DNA from 3 places in the Actinomadura verrucosospora genome. Region 3 is predicted to be linked to each of the others. Evidence: riboswitches for the same ligand, from Rfam matches in the RefSeq annotation. Region 3 holds a riboswitch; each other region holds the start of a gene.
The links. A riboswitch is a leader RNA that binds a small molecule or an ion and turns the genes downstream of it on or off. The one in region 3 is predicted to bind cyclic di-AMP.

Region 1: it holds a riboswitch for cyclic di-AMP, as region 3 does, so the genes downstream of both, ABD944_RS38615 (CHAP domain-containing protein) here and ABD944_RS30370 (NlpC/P60 family protein) in region 3, are expected to answer to the same signal.
Region 2: it holds a riboswitch for cyclic di-AMP, as region 3 does, so the genes downstream of both, ABD944_RS23470 (C40 family peptidase) here and ABD944_RS30370 (NlpC/P60 family protein) in region 3, are expected to answer to the same signal.

What each region holds. Positions count from the first base shown of each region.
Region 1 covers NZ_BAABEV010000061.1:17,469-22,665, reverse strand. Annotated here, with positions in the region: gene ABD944_RS38625 (NYN domain-containing protein) at 1-627, shown strand, start outside; gene ABD944_RS38620 (C40 family peptidase) at 904-1,857, shown strand; cyclic di-AMP (ydaO/yuaA leader) riboswitch at 2,353-2,551, shown strand; cyclic di-AMP (ydaO/yuaA leader) riboswitch at 2,688-2,843, shown strand; gene ABD944_RS38615 (CHAP domain-containing protein) at 2,853-3,686, shown strand; gene ABD944_RS38610 (hypothetical protein) at 3,726-4,991, shown strand; gene ABD944_RS38605 (M48 family metallopeptidase) at 4,988-5,197, shown strand, end outside.
Region 2 covers NZ_BAABEV010000022.1:129,315-134,511, reverse strand. Annotated here, with positions in the region: gene ABD944_RS23485 (RDD family protein) at 639-1,262, opposite strand; gene ABD944_RS23480 (RDD family protein) at 1,270-2,085, opposite strand; gene ABD944_RS23475 (amino-acid N-acetyltransferase) at 2,091-2,612, opposite strand; cyclic di-AMP (ydaO/yuaA leader) riboswitch at 2,883-3,090, shown strand; gene ABD944_RS23470 (C40 family peptidase) at 3,094-4,089, shown strand; gene ABD944_RS23465 (transcriptional regulator) at 4,393-4,623, opposite strand; gene ABD944_RS23460 (LacI family DNA-binding transcriptional regulator) at 5,013-5,197, shown strand, end outside.
Region 3 covers NZ_BAABEV010000035.1:75,826-81,022, reverse strand. Annotated here, with positions in the region: gene shc (squalene--hopene cyclase) at 1-439, shown strand, start outside; gene hpnH (adenosyl-hopene transferase HpnH) at 501-1,505, shown strand; gene ABD944_RS30370 (NlpC/P60 family protein) at 1,575-2,309, opposite strand; cyclic di-AMP (ydaO/yuaA leader) riboswitch at 2,319-2,456, opposite strand; gene ABD944_RS30365 (MFS transporter) at 2,800-4,275, shown strand; gene ABD944_RS30360 (cobalamin-independent methionine synthase II family protein) at 4,497-5,197, opposite strand, start outside.

The DNA.
Region 1 (5,197 bases), on a different contig from region 3:
GCCGAGACCGCCAAGCGGGCCGCGCGGGAGGGGCGCAACGTCGACGACGTGCGGCTGCGGATGCTGCTGGACGCGCTGGTGGACGCCGCGCAGGGCGTCCGCCGGGAGCTGGCCCTGCCCTCCACCATCGGCCGTCCCGCCGACGCGGTCGGCGGGCTGGAGCCCGACCGGCTGGCGCACCGCGCGCTGCCCGGCCGGGCCCTGTCCGACAGCGACCCGCAGCTGCTGGACCGGCTGCTGACGCTTCCGCAGGTGCACCTGGTGGTGGACGGCTACAACGTCACCAAGACCGGGTACGGGGAGCTGCCGCTGGCCGACCAGCGCAGCCGGCTGCTGTCGGGGCTCGGCGGGCTCGCCGCGCAGACGCGCGCCGAGGTGACGTGCGTGTTCGACGGGGCGGAACTGGACGCGCCGGTCGCCATCGCGGCGCCGCGCGGGGTACGGGTGCGGTTCAGCCACCCGGGCCAGACGGCGGACGAGCTGATCGGCGAGCTCGTGCGGGCCGAGCCGCCGGGCCGCTCGGTGGTCGTGGTGTCGTCCGACCGGGAGGTCGCCGACGCCGCCCGGCGCGCCAACGCGCGCCCCTGCCCGTCCTCCCTGCTGCTGCGCAGGCTGGGCCGCTCCTAAGACGCCCATAAGGCTCCGATAAGGCAGTCCTCGCGGTATGTGATCATGGCGTCACTAAAAGTGGATGATAATGAGAGATGTCAATCAAAGAGTGATGAATCGGTTGTGACGGCTGTTGCCCCTCGCTAATGTCGTCCGCTGACGTCGTGGACGAGAGGGGCGAAACCGACCGTGGCCAATGATCACATCGGGGCACCGGCGCAGCGGCCTGGCCGCGGGGCGGGCTCTGCGGGCACAGGCCTCCGCCGTCGCCTGGCGGCCGTCGCCGGACTGACCGTGGCGGTCTCCCTGACCTGCTCCCCGGTGGTGGCGCACGCCGAGCCCAAGCCGACCCGGGCGCAGGCCCAGAAGACGCTCGACAAGCTCAACGAGAAGATGGACCAGAAGGTCGAGCAGTTCAACCAGAACCGCGAGAAGCTCAAGGTCGCCAAGAAGAAGTTCGACGCCGCGACCAAGGCGAGCAAGCAGGAGCAGGCCGACTTCGAGGAGCAGCGGTCCAAGATCGCGCAGATGGCGGCCACCGCCTACAAGAACGGTGACTCGGCCGACGTCACCGGCTTCGTCGGCAGCAACGACCCGCAGTCGATCCTCGACCAGGCCGCCGTCTTCTCGCACCTGTCGCACGAGCGCAGCTCCCAGCTCACCCAGTTCCTCGCGACCGCCCAGCGGCTCCGCCGCGAGCAGTCCCAGGCGAAGGCCGCCTACGACGAGGTGAAGTCCAAGCAGGACGAGCTGAAGAAGCAGAAGCAGGACCTCGACAAGCAGGTGCAGAAGCAGAAGGCGCTCGTGCGCCGGCTCGGCGGCGGAAGCACGCCCTCCCGCCCGGGCGGCGGCGGCCCCACGGGCGGCACCTACAACGGCCCGGCGAGCGGCCCGGCCCGCACGGCGCTCAACTTCGCCTACGCGCAGCTCGGCAAGCCCTACTCCTACGGCGCCGAGGGCCCGGACTCCTACGACTGCTCCGGTCTGACCATGAAGGCCTGGGCCGCCGCGGGCGTCAGCATCACCCGCACCACCAACACCCAGTACGCCTACACCAGCTCCAAGCGGGTCGCCTGGAACAACATGCAGCCCGGTGATCTGGTGTTCTTCAGCAACCTCGGCCACGTCGGCCTCTACGTGGGCGGCGGCAAGATGATCCACGCCCCGCACACCGGCGACGTCGTCAAGATCAGCGACATCAGCTCCGGCTACTACAAGAGCAACTTCTACGGCGCCGGGCGCCCCTGACACACCCCCTGACCCCCTGCTCCACGGGCGTCACGGGACCTCCATCGACAACGGACCAGGCTTGACCTGGTCCGTTGTTGATTTTGGGGGGGTTTGCCTTCTTTTGGGGTTTTGGTACCTTTGCACCACTCACGGCGCCCTCCAGACGCCGTGGACCCGCGGCGCCCACCTGGCGCCCCGGCCCCACGCGGCGCATCCAGCACCCGCGTGACGGCGGCGCGAGCCACGCGCCGCTCCCCCCAGGCGGCACGCCCCACGTGCCGTCCCGCGGCGCCCGAAGGCGCCGCACGGTCTCGTCGCAGACCCGGCCGACCCCGTCCACCGTGCGCACGCCCGCAGCGTGCATGGCGCTGAGCGCGCAGCCGCGGTGGCGTACACGGGGCAGGCCCCGGACGGTCCCCGGAGACGGGCCGCCGTCCGTCCACAACACAAGGCGCCGCTCGTTCGCACGCGGGAGACAGGTCCCGCGCCGGGCCCCATCTCGCCCCCAGGATCGCAGCGGCAGCGCCGAATCCGCCTCAGCGCGGAACCGGGGACCCATCTGCGCCGGAGTCCGGAGGAACTCTCCGGACGGGCATTCCGGCACCCGGGGTGAATCGGCGCGTCTCTCCCGGCAGTCCGGTGAGAGCCGCCGTAGGGCCACTTCCACGCCCGAACCCGTCAGCTAACCCGGTAGGCGTCTGGAAGAGAAGGAGTGAATCCCGCAGCGTTACCTGGGGCGTGGCCGCCACGCGGCCACGCCCCCACCCCCTGCACTCCGCGGGCGTCCACGCCCGCCGAGATTCCCCATTCAGAACCGGTGTGCCCGCCCCCGGGCACGTCACCGCCGAGTCCGCGGACCGCCGTGCCCCGCATGCGCGTCCACCGTGGAACCGGGGACCCACTGCGTCCTTTTCGGGGTGAATCGGCCTGCCTTCGCGGGCCGTAGGGCGGCTTCCACGCCCGAACCCGTCAGCTAACCCGGTAGGCGGCATGGAAGTCGAGGAGATCCCCCCGTGCCACGCGCGCACTGCAAGAAGACCCACGGCAGGCACCGCAAGCCGAACCCCCTGTCCCTGACCTGGCGGACGACCGGCGGCGTGATCGTCGGCGCCGCCGTGCTCGGCACCGCCGCCGCCACCGCGCAGGCGTCGGTCCTGCCGTTCGGCTCCACCCCGGTGAGGGCCGCCGCCGCGGCCGACCTCGCCCCCGGCCTGACGGCGCACGGCGGCCCGCCCGGGCGCCGTGCCGAGGACGAGCGCAAGACGACCGGCTCGAAGGCTCCGGCGAAGAAGGACCAGCCCGAGCAGCCGAAGGCGGAGACCTCCGAGAAGGCCGCCCCGAAGACCGTCGCGAAGTCGCGCCCCACCGCCGCGCAGGCCATCGAGCTCGCCCGCTCGCAGGTCGGCGTCGAGGAGGACGGCGGCGGCGAGACCAAGTTCCAGGACTGGTACATGGCCACGTCCCGCGCGCGGGAGACCCTCGCGCGCGACGGCGGCTCCCTCAGCGGCTACGGCGACGCGAACTGGTGCGACATGTTCGTCTCCTGGGTGGGCGAGCAGATCGGCTTCAGCGACCAGGTCGGCAGCGACGCCTGGACGGTCGCCCACGCCCGCTGGTTCCAGGAGCACGGCCGCTGGGGCAACGAGCCGAGGCCCGGCGCGATCGTGTTCTTCTCGTGGGGCGGCAGTGAGTCCGTCGACGACATCGAGCACGTCGGCATGGTGGTCAAGAAGATCGACGATGGCACGATCGAGACCGTCGAGGGCAACACCGACAACGCCGTCCGGATAAAGGAACGTTCCACAGACGTCGTCGTCGGCTACGGCTACCCGGACTACCGGTCGTGACGGCGCCCCACGCCCCGCGCCCTGCATAGGATCGCGCCCATGGAGGAAGGCCCCGGGCAGGACGCCCCCGTCACGCGGCGCAGGGTCCTCGCCCTCGGCGCGGGCGGGGTCGCCGTCCTCCTCGCCGGAGGCGCCGGCCTGGCGGGCTCGCGCTCCGGCGGCCGGGCGGCGGGCGCCCGTGCTCCCGGCTCCCCGTCCGCCGGGACGTTCAATCCCTCCCTGGCCTCCGCCGTCCTCGCCAATCGCGCCGCGGCCGTCCGCCAAGGCGACCGCATGGCGTTCCTCGCCACGGTGGGCAACGCCCCCGCCGCCTTCCAGGACACCCAGTCCCGCATGTACGGGAACCTCCGGAAGCTTCCCCTGGAAGGCTGGCGGGAGCGCGTCGTCCGCGTCGAGACCGTGGACGGCGAGACCGCCGTCGTCCGCGTCGAGGCGCGCTACAGGCTGCGCGGCTTCGACCGGAGCGACGTGGCCCGCACCCGCTACCTCACGCTGGCCCCGCGGGGCGGTGCGTGGACGATCGTCGGCGACGGGACGTCCCGCGGCCTCGCCGACGACACCGACATCTGGGACTGCGGCCCCCTGACGGTGGTCAGGGGCCGCACGAGCCTGGTCGTCGGCGACGGCGCCGGCCTCGACGGCATCGCCCGGCGGCTGGACGCGGCCGTCCCGGTCGTGACGTCCGTGGTCGGCACGGGGTGGGCGCGGCGGGTCGTCGCGCTCGTCCCCGCCGACGCGACCGTCGCCTCCGCGCTCGCCGGCCCCGGGCAGAGCCTCGGCCAGATCGCCGCGCTCGCCGCCGTCGCCCCGGCCGCCGGGGGCGGTCGCGGCGAGGACCGCGTCATCGTCTCCCCCGGCACCTTCGGCCGCCTCAACGAGCTGGGCCGCGACGTCGTCCTCGCCCACGAACTGACCCACGTCGCCACCGGCGGCGCCCGCGACGGGCGCACCCCGCTGTGGCTGATCGAGGGCTTCGCGGACTACGTCGGCTACCGGCGCGTCAAGATCAGCACCCGGTCGGCGGCGGGCGAGCTGCGCCGCGAGGTCTCCGCCGGGCGCGCGCCCTCCGCGCTGCCCTCCGCCGACGCGTTCGCCGGCGGCTCCCCCCGCCTCAGCCAGGCCTACCAGGAGGCCTGGCTCGCCTGCCGGATGGTCGCCGACCGGTACGGTGAAGCGGCGCTGGTGCGGCTCTACCGGGCCGCCGGGCGCGCCCCGGAGGCCGCGGCGCTGCGCGACGTGCTCGGCCTGACGCGGGAGCGCTTCACCGCACTGTGGCGCGACTACGTGAAGGAGGAGCTCGCATGAGCGAGGCGGAGACCGACGAGGACCGCGCCGGGAACTCCGCCGCCGGAACCCCCGGCGCCGCCCCCGCGCGCCGGCCCCGGATCGCCGCCGCCGTCACCGCCGCCGTGCTCTTCGCCGGGGTCGCGACCGTGCTCGCGAGGACCACGCCGTGGAACCCGCTCCCCGGGCACGTCCCCGGCGGGCGGGTGGAACCCGATCCCGCGCTG
Region 2 (5,197 bases), on a different contig from region 3:
GCTACTAACCGCGTGCCCGCACTGGAATACGCGGCCGACCCCGGCACCTGATCAACCTCCGGACCGGCGGATGTGGACGAATAACGCCGGGGCGCCCCGCACCGAAATCTGTTGCCGCGGCCGGACCGCGAGAAGTCCGCGCCCTGCTCAGGACGCGGATGCGGCACACCGAGCACCATCGCCATGAAATCGGGAGATTTGGACACAATCCCACCGCCGGCCCCAGTTCTTCGGCCCGGCGCCGCCGACCCGAGCGGAGCCCTCCTCCGGCCGCACCGCCGCCACCGGCATGCCGCACGAAAGGTCCGTTCCAAGGGCGAGAGCTCGCCATCCGGAGTAAGTCCACGGCCGCCGACAAGCGGCGTCGTTCCGGTCACCGCAACACCATCGGAGGGAACTGTCAAAGCGGAGGCGACGTCCGGGACGAGACACATCCCACCGGTTTCAGGACCGTAACCAGAACGAGCGGGCATATGCCGTCGACACCTCGGACGTCCGGAAACAGCGGCCATCTCGACCAAAGCATGTATGGCACATGCGAGTGGACCAGGGCATGCGTCCGGCCGCGCCCGTGAGTGCGCGGTATCGGACGGGTGTTATCGGACCCCGCACGCACTCCCGGTGCGGCGGAGAGGGCCTCAGAAGGCCGAGGATTCGGGCCGCGGGCGTTTTACCACGAGGGTGCCCGCGAGCCTGTCATGAACAGCCTGGCGGCGACTGCCCTCGAACAGGACCCCCGCGTTCACGACCCAGAAGACGCTCGCGAGCAGACCGAGTACCGGAATCGGACGCAGCCCGATCGGCACCGAATAGACGGCGGCCCGCAGAACGCAGCGCAGAACGTCCGGGCGCGTGGACGCGTCCACGACCTCAGCACCGTTGGGAGCGGCGGCCTCCGCGGGCTCGGGGGCCGCCACGGGCACGAAACCCGGCACGGACACGGGAAGGGCCGACACGTCACCGAGACCGGCGCTCCCGCCCGCTCCGCCGCTTCCCTCTGGCGACGCTTCAGGGGCCTCCTGAGCCGTCGCAGCGACCACCTCGATGCCCGCGACGCGCTTGCCGAGCGTCCGGCCCCAGAGGGCGAGCTGGACAGCCTCGTACAGCAGCATGCATCCGGCCACGGCGGACGGGGCGATGACGTCCGCCGTGTGCCCGGACACCAGTTCGCGGACGACGAGAACGACGGGGACTCCGACGACGAGCGTGTCGACGACGCGTGCCAGGAGCCTCTGCCCCGGCTCGGCGAGCGTTGCCGCCATCGTGGCCTTAGCCCGCGTACTCGGAGTACTCGGACTCGTCATATCCGACCCGCTCGTCGATGACGAGCGTGCCGGCGAAGCGATCGTGCAGCGACTGGTGCAGAGGCTGATCCCAGATCGCCCACAGGTAGGCCATCAGCGCGCCCGCCCAGACCAGCACCATCCCGTACGCGGCGTAGTCCCACACCATCACCGCCAGGACGAGGAAGAAGAACACGCCGAGCTGGTAGCCGACGTGGGTGATCCCCGCACGCCAGACAGCCTGCGTCGTGGTGATCGGGGTGCCCGCGGGCCTCGCCTGAACGACCCCCAGGCCCAGAACACGCTTCCCCAGCGTCCGTCCCCACATGGACAACTGCACGGCCTCATAGATGAACGGCAGCACAGAGAGGACACAGAAGAGGGTGAAGATGATGGGCCAGTTCCACACACCACCCTCGTCCTCCGTCTTGCTGCCCGGCTTGCCCAGACCGAACGCGCCGATCGTCACCGGCAGGACGAGAGCGAACCCGAAGACCGCGACGAGCGCGTTGTCGATGATTCGCGCGCCCGCCCTACGGTGAATGGGCGCCAGCGCCACGTCACCGCCGCCGTCGTAGGAACCGCCGCCGTCGTACGAGCCGTAGTCCTCGTAGGCGGGCTGCTGGTTCCACTGCTGCTGCTGCGTCTGCCATTGCTGCTGGGGCTGCTGTTCCCACTGCTGCTGCGAGGACGGCTGCTGTGGTTGCTGCCACTGAGAACCTTGGTACGGAGGGGGCGGGCCGTAGGAACCCTGCCCCTGCTGGGGCTGGTAAGGCCGCCCGCGGTGGGGGGAATCGCTCATTCGGGTCAGTCCTCCAGGCGAAGCAACATCCGGGTGTTGCCCAACGTATTCGGCTTGACCCGGTCGAGGTCCAAGAACTCTGCCACGCCTTCGTCGTAGGAGCGGAGAAGTTCCTCGTACACCTCTGGCGACACCGGAGTCCCCAGGATCTGCTGGAAGCCGTGGCGAGCGAAGAACTCCACCTCGAAGGTAAGGCAGAACACACGGCGGACGCCGAGTTCTCGCGCGTTCTCCAGGAGGCGGGTCACGATGCGGTGCCCGATTCCCCGCCCGCCGCATCCCTTGTCCACGGCGACCGAGCGGACCTCCGCGAGGTCCTCCCACATGACATGGAGCGCGCCGCAGCCGATGATCGGCCCGGGCGTCCCGTGCTGCACGTCCTCGGCGACCCAGAACTCCTGGACGTCCTCGTACAGCTTGACCGTCGTCTTCTTCAGCAGGCGACGCCCCGACCCGGCGTACAGGTCGACGAGCCTGCGGATCTCCTGGACGTCGGCGGTACGGGCACGCCGGATCACGACTTCCACAAACAGGCGAGATTATCGAACGCCGCAGCGCACCAGGGCACGCCCTCCCACCCTTCCGCGCCGGGCGGCGCGTGCTACTGACTAGATAAAAGGGGCCAGGTACTGCCAGGGGCCGGCCGAGAGGGGGGCCACAACACCGCGCGCGGGACGCGTCCGCCCGGCGTTCTCCTCGTTCACCGCGCCGCGTGACCTGCGAATTCGCATGTTCTGGTTGGCATCCAATGCGGGGTCCGTTAGTGTCCTGCGCTGACGTCGGCCCACCGCAGGACGGGGGCCGATCCGCCGAGTCCCCCGGGTCGCAACCAGCTGCCCGAGGAGCCGGGGACCCACTTTCGGAGCGTTTCGGGAGATCTCCCTGAGCGACCGAATGCGAGGGGTGAATCCGCGACCGCGGGCGATCGGTTCGCTCACGGGCGCGGACGGGCTGCTCCGGCCCCGACCCGTCAGCTGATCCGGTAGGCGGCTGAGGAGAGGAGTATTCGTGAAGCGATCGCGGCATGCTTCCCTTTCACGCTTCCGGGGGCGCGCGACCATCGTGGTCGGCGCGCTCGCCGTCGTTTCGGCCGCTCCGCACGCGATCGCCCCGCAGACGATCGCCGTCGCGCACGCCGACCCCGAGCCCTCCGCCAAGGAGCTGAGGACGAAGGCGCTCAAGCTCGCCGACCAGCTGGAGCAGCTCACCGAGCAGTACAACGGGCTCAAGGTCAGGCTCGCCCAGTCGCAGCGCGCCGCCAAGGTCGCCACGGAGAACGCCAAGCGGCAGGAGAAGACGCTGGAGACGCTCCGCCAGAAGGTCGGATCCCTCGCGGCGACGAGCTACATGCAGGGCGGCTCCGACCCCACGGTGTCGTTCGTCGCCTCCCAGGACCCCCAGTCCGTCCTCGACCAGGCCGCGACCCTCCACTACTTCGCCAAGCAGGACAGCACCCAGGTGCTCGGGCTGATGCAGGCCATGCAGTCCGCTCAGCGGGCCCGCAAGTCGGCCGAGGCCCGCGCCAAGCAGGTGAAGGAACTGAAGACGCAGCTCGACTCGCAGCGCACGAAGATCACCGACGCCTACGAGAAGATCCGCGGCAAGCTCGTCGACAAGGACCCGACCCAGCTCGCCAAGCTCCCCGTCATCGGCACCGGCAAGGCGGCGCAGGCGCTCCGCTACGCGATGAGCAAGATCGGCCGCCCTTACGTGTGGGGCGCCGCCGGTCCGACCACCTTCGACTGCTCCGGCCTCACGATGTGGGCCTACAAGCAGGTCGGCATCAACCTGCCGCACTACACCGGCAGCCAGTGGAACGCCGGAACGCACGTGTCGCGCAGCGAGCTCCAGCCGGGCGACCTCGTCTTCTTCTACGCCGACCTGCACCACATGGGGATCTACGTCGGCGGCGGCAAGATGCTGCACGCCCCGCACACCGGCGACGTCGTGAAGATCGCCTCCATGGACGGGCGCCCCTTCGCCGGCGGCGTCCGCGTCGCCTAGAACTCCGCCGTCGCACGACCGGCCAGGCCGGTCAACGCATGGCGTGCCGGCCGACCGCGGTGTCGAGTGACGCATCGCCACGGCATAGGCCGGTCAGTCTGGTCGTGAGGGATGAAGCCTGCCGGAGATCGGGGCGGGTCAGGTGGCCTGTCAGGCCCGAACGCCGTCCGCGGCGACGCCTCCTGCAGGGACCTACCTGCCAGGGCGCGGGCGCCGCCGCTGCGGGGGTGGACGGAATTCGGATCAACCGCCGTTTCTCCGGGTGACGCTCGCCGTCCCCTGGCGAGCGTCGGGGGTGCCTCGCTAGATGAGCTGCCTCCGGGCCGCCCACACCACGGCCTCGATAGGGGTGTTGACCTCCAGCCGGTCGCAGATCGTCCGCAGCCGGCGCCGCAAGGTCCGAGCGCTCAGTTCCAGCTTGCGTGCCGCCACATCGGCGGTGACACCGCTGGCGATCTGGGCGAGCAGCCGGATCTCTTCCTCGCTCAGCCCGAAATCGTCGGTGCCACGACGTGCGAGTGTGGCTGTTTCCACTCCGTCCTCCCTCGTCCGTGGTGATGACCGCGGGGATGCAGCCGTCCGCTGCACAGGCACGGGTTGGGCCTCGATCTGTACGCGCGTTGGGTTGCCGGGTCCGGACCCTTCCGGACTTAGATCATCGGGTTCCTTTTCTGTCTCGCGCGCTTGGCCGGAGGTGGCCGCATGGCCGATTGCGGGGGTGTACGGGGGAACTCCGGGTGACGATTCACTCGTTGGCCTGCCGAGAAAGACGGGATGTGATCGCCAGCCATCCGCCCGTCCCCTCTCGCCGAACCCACCGGTCCTCGCGGTGAACGAAGATCGTGAATCGTTTCAAGCTACGCTTCGGCTCGGAACGCTAGGCGGCCGGATCCGGCCCGTCAAGCGCCGGTCAAGAGCGTTGTGTGCCCGATCGCTCACCATGTGTGACCGTGCATTCGGCGCCCCGCCATGCCAAACTCCACTACCTGGGAAAACGCCCATGGAGCGGGACGAGGAGCGAGTTGCCACAGACCAGTATTCGTGAGGTCGCGAGGCGTGCTGGAGTCTCAGTTGGGACCGTTTCGAATGTCCTAAACCGGCCAGATCT
Region 3 (5,197 bases):
CTCGTGGTTCGGGCGCTGGGGGGCGAACCACGTCTACGGCACGGGAAGCGTGGTGCCCGCGCTCGTCGCGGCCGGGGTGCGTCCCGGCAAGCCCGCGATCCGGCGCGCCGTGGTCTGGCTGGAGGACCACCAGAACCCCGACGGCGGCTGGGGCGAGGACCTGCGCTCCTACGACGACCCCGCGTGGATCGGGCGGGGCGAGTCCACCCCGTCGCAGACGGCCTGGGCACTGCTGGCGCTGCTCGCCGCGGGCGAGCGCACCCCTGCCGTGGAGGCCGGCGTGCGGTGGCTCGTCGACCACCAGCGCCCGGACGGCAACTGGGACGAGGAGCAGTTCACCGGCACCGGCTTCCCCGGCGACTTCTACATCAACTACCACCTGTACCGCCTGGTCTTCCCCCTGAGCGCCCTCGGCCGCTACCTGGAGGGCGCGGCATGAGGCGGGGGCGCGGACCGGGCGGGACCGCCGAGTTCACCCTGCACGAGGAGGTCCCGACACCATGAGCATGCCGCTCCGCCAGAGCCTTCGCATCGGAAGCTACATCCTCCGCAACAAGCTGCGCGGCCGGGAGAAGTTCCCGCTCATCGTCGAGCTGGAGCCCCTGTTCGCCTGCAACCTCGCCTGCGCCGGCTGCGGGAAGATCCAGCACCCGCACGACGTGCTGAGGAAGCGGATGCCGGTCGAGCAGGCCCTCGCCGCCATCGAGGAGTGCGGCGCGCCGATGGTCTCCATCGCGGGCGGCGAGCCGCTGATGCACCCGCAGATCGACGAGCTGGTGAACGAGCTCGTCCGCCGCAGGAAGTACGTCTTCCTGTGCACGAACGCGCTGCTCATCCCCAAGAAGATCGACAAGTTCGCGCCCTCGCCGTACTTCGCGTGGGCGGTGCACATCGACGGGCTGCGGGAACGCCACGACGCGTCCGTGTGCAAGGAGGGTGTCTTCGACGACGCCGTCGCGGCCGTCAGGGAGTGCAAGCGGCGGGGGTTCCGCGTCACCACCAACACGACGATCTTCAACACGGACACGCCGCAGACCGTCATCGACGTCATGAACTACCTCAACGACGACCTCCGGGTCGACGAGATGATGATCTCGCCGGGCTACGCCTACGACAAGGCGCCCGACCAGGACCACTTCCTCGGCGTCCAGGAGACGCGGGAGCTGTTCCGCAAGGCGTTCGGGGACGGCAACCGCAAGCGGTGGCGCTTCAACCACTCGCCCCTGTTCCTGGACTTCCTGGAAGGCAAGGTCGACTTCCCCTGCACGGCCTGGGCGATCCCGTCCTACTCCCTCTTCGGCTGGCAGCGTCCCTGCTACCTGATGTCGGACGGCTACGCGCAGACCTACCAGGAACTCCTGGACGAGACCGACTGGGAGTCCTACGGAAGGGGACGCGACTCCCGCTGCGCCAACTGCATGGCCCACTGCGGCTACGAACCCACGGCCGTCTTCTCGACCCTCGGCTCCCTGAAGGAGTCCTTGCGGGCCGTCCGCTCGGTCTGACCCCTCTCTCTCCAAGCCCGTTCCGCCCGGCACCGGCGTCCCGCCGATGCCGGGCGTCTTCAGGGACGCCTACGTGAGGGACGTCGGCCGGTACGCCTTGTACTCGTCGCCCGAGGAGAGCCCGTAGTCGAGCTCGCGGTGGTCGGTTCCGTACCGGCCGCGCTGCTCGTAGGCCCAGTACGACGAGTGCTCCTTGTCGGCCCACTTCTCGAAGATGACGACGTGCCGGGTGGTGTTGCTGCCGAGGGCGTCCATGACGAGGTCGCCCTTCTTCAGCTCGGACATCGCGATTCGCTCGGTGTACCGCGACGAGGTGAGGCCGACGGTGTTCGTCCCGGGCTTGGGCAGCCCCAGCGCCATGGACACGTATCCCGAGCAGTCGGTGCGGTAGCCGTTGTGCGTGCTGGTCTGGCTGTAGGGGACCCGCCGGCCGGTGTGCGGATGCCAGGTCCTGGCCCGCGCGATGACCTTGGACCGCGCGTCCGACTTCGGCGCGGCGGCCTGCTTCCGCGGCTCGGCCTTCGCCGACGACTCGGTCTTCGCCGAGGGCTCGGCCTTCGCCGGGGCCTTGAACTCCTTCTGGACCTGGGCCTGCGCTCTGACCTGCTCCTGCGGCGTCGCCTGCCGCGGCGCGGTCCGCTGCTGCGGCACGGTCTGGACGGCGGCGACGGTTTCGGTGGACGCGTGCTGCAGGGTCGTCGGCATGGCCGCCGTCGCGCCGAAGACGGCGAGGCCCGTCAGCGTGACGGTGACCCAGGGGCCGGGCCGCAGAACGCGCGGCCGGTCGAGGTGCTTGCCTTTCAAGGGGGGCTCCTTGCTTCCATGTGCCGCCTACCGGGTTAGCTGACGGGTTCGGACGTGGAAGTCGCCCTACGGCCTGACAGGCCGATTCACCCCAGTTCGGGTTGGGTCCCCGGCTCCGCGCCACGGCGGACTCGGCGGGTGCCGCTGAGAGACAGCGGCGCTGACGATGTGGGGCCCGATCGATGAGGGATCTCGGGCCTTGTCGCGCGGGGACGGCACCCCGCCCCACCGCGCTCGGAAACCCCGCGGTGGGACAAAACGCCTGGAAGGCGTCTTGAAGGGGCAAAGCTACTGAAATCACCAAGAGACGGCAAGGTCGCGGGCGATGATTCCGCAGCTCAGTGCCGTGCCGACCCGGCACCCCGGCCGTCGCCTGCCGCCGTTGTGGGCGTGCCGGGGAGGCGATCCGGGCCCGATGCGCCTCTAGACGGAGGAGAAACCTCCAGTTAGTATCCGGAGGAGAACCCTTCACTTAGAGGAGGTGGGTTCCATGACCGCCATCCCGGCGCGCACCGCGTCCGGTCCGTCCGCGGCCGTCCCGAACCGGCGCTGGGCGGCGCTGGTCGTCATCGCCGTCGCGCAGCTGATGATCGCGCTCGACGCCACCATCGTGAACATCGCGCTGCCGACGGCCCAGCACGCGCTCGGCTTCGGCGACGCCGACCGGCAGTGGGTGATCACCGCGTACACCCTGTCCTTCGCCGGGCTGCTCCTGCTCGGCGGCCGGATCGCCGACCTGGTCGGGCGGCGCCGCAGCTTCCTGGCCGGGCTGGCCGGGTTCGCCGTCGCCTCGATGATCGCCGGGGCCGCGCCCGGCTTCGGGGTCCTCGTGGTCGGGCGCGCCCTGCAGGGGGCGTTCGCCGCGCTGCTCGCGCCCACCGCCCTGTCGCTGCTGGCGGTGACGTTCACCGAGCCCAGGGAGCGCGCGAAGGCGTTCGGCGTCTACGGCGCCGTGGCGAGCAGCGGCGCGGCGGTCGGGCTGCTGCTCGGCGGCGCGCTGACCCAGTACGCCGACTGGCGCTGGTGCCTCTACGTCAACGTCGCCATCGCCGCGGCCGCGTCGGTGGCGGGACGGATCGTCCTTCCCGCGCCGCCGGCGTTCCCCGGGGCGCGCGTCGACTGGATCTCCGCCGTCCTCGTCACCGGCGGCCTGGCGGCCGTCGTGTACGGCGCGGGCGAGGCCGCCCCGCACGGCTGGGACGCCTGGCGGACCACCGCGCCGCTCGCGGTCGGCGGCCTGGCGCTCGCCCTGTTCGCCGTGCGCCAGGCCAGGCACGCCGCGCCGCTGCTGCCGCTGCGGATCCTCGCCGACCGGGGCCGGGCCGGCGCCTACCTCGCGGTGGCCACCGCGGTCGTCGGCGCCTTCGGGGTCTTCCTCACGCTCACCTACTACCTCCAGGTGGTCGCGCACTTCTCCCCGATGCGCACCGGGCTGGCGTTCCTGCCGATGGCCGTCGCGAACTCCGCGAGCGGCTACCTCGTCGGCGCCCGGCTCACCCGGCGGGTGCCCGCCCGGCTGCTGATCTCCGCCGGCCTGCTCATCGCCGCGGCCGGGCTGGCCGCCCTGACCCGGCTCGACGCGGGCAGCGGCTACGCCACCGCCGTCGTCCCGGTCGAGGTCCTGCTCGGGATCGGCATGGGCGCCGTGTTCCCGCCGGCGTTCTCACTGGCGACCGCGGGCGTCTCCCCGCGCGAGGCCGGGGTCGCCGCCGCGGTCGTCAACGCCGCGTCGCAGATGGGCGGTTCGATCGGAACCGCCGTCGTCAACACCGTCGCGATCGGCGCGACCGCGGGCTACCTGCGCGAGCACGGTCCGGCCGCCTCGCGGGCGGGGGCCCTCGTGCACGGCTACACCACCGGGGCGACCGTCTCGGCGCTGGCCCTGACCGCCGTGGCCGTCGTGGTGATGCTCCTCATCCGGACCCCGCCCTCCTCGGACGCGACCACCGACCACACCTCCCGGTGACCGCGATGGCCGACCACCGTGCCGGAACGGCCGGGTCGGCGTCGGGGAGGCCGGTGCACGTGGTGAGCCGTCCACGCGCCGCCCGGACGCGGCGCTTGGAGGTGGACGGGCCGCCCCACCCCCGCACCGCCGTCAGCGGACCAGGCCGTCTGCGGCGGCGGCCGCGGGCGTGCCATCGGGTCCGAGGGTGCGAGGGTGTGGCGGCGGAGACGGGCGGCGGGTCAGACGCCGAGTTCGGCGGCGGCGAGGGCGGTGCCCTCCACGCGGGCGGCGATCTTCGCGAAGGCCGTGTCGCGGGACGTGGAGGTGTCGTCGGCGAACGGTGAGAACCCGCAGTCGTCGCAGGTGCCGAGGCGGTCGACGGGGAGGTGGCGGGCCGCGGCGAGGACGCGGTCGCGGATCTCCTCGGGCGTCTCGACGCGGGGGTCGATGGGGTCGACGACGCCGACGAAGACGCGGGCGTCGGCGGGCAGGTGCTCGGCGACGATGGCCAGGATCCGGTCGGGGTCGGGCTCGCTGGCCAGCTGGAGGTAGAAGTTGCCGGCCCTGAGCTGGAACAGCTTGGGCAGCAGCCCCGCGTAGTCGACGTCGAGGCTGTGGGTGGAGTCGAGGTCGCCGCCCGGGCACACATGCACGCCGATCCGGGCGCGCTCGTCGGCGGAGAACCGCTCCAGGACCCGGTTGTTGAGCGCGATGAAGGCGTCCAGCACGCCGCCGCTGGGGTCGAGCTTGAGCGACAGCCGCCCCTCGGTGAAGTCGAGCTGCACCACGTGGGCGCCCGCGTCCAGGCAGGAGCGGATGTCGGCCTCGGCCTCGCTGACCAGGTCGTCGAGGAACATCTCGCGCGGGTAGCCGTCGATGCCGTCGGCCGGGTACAGCAGGCTCAGCGCCGAGGGGGCGATCACGGCCTGCTTGACCGGCG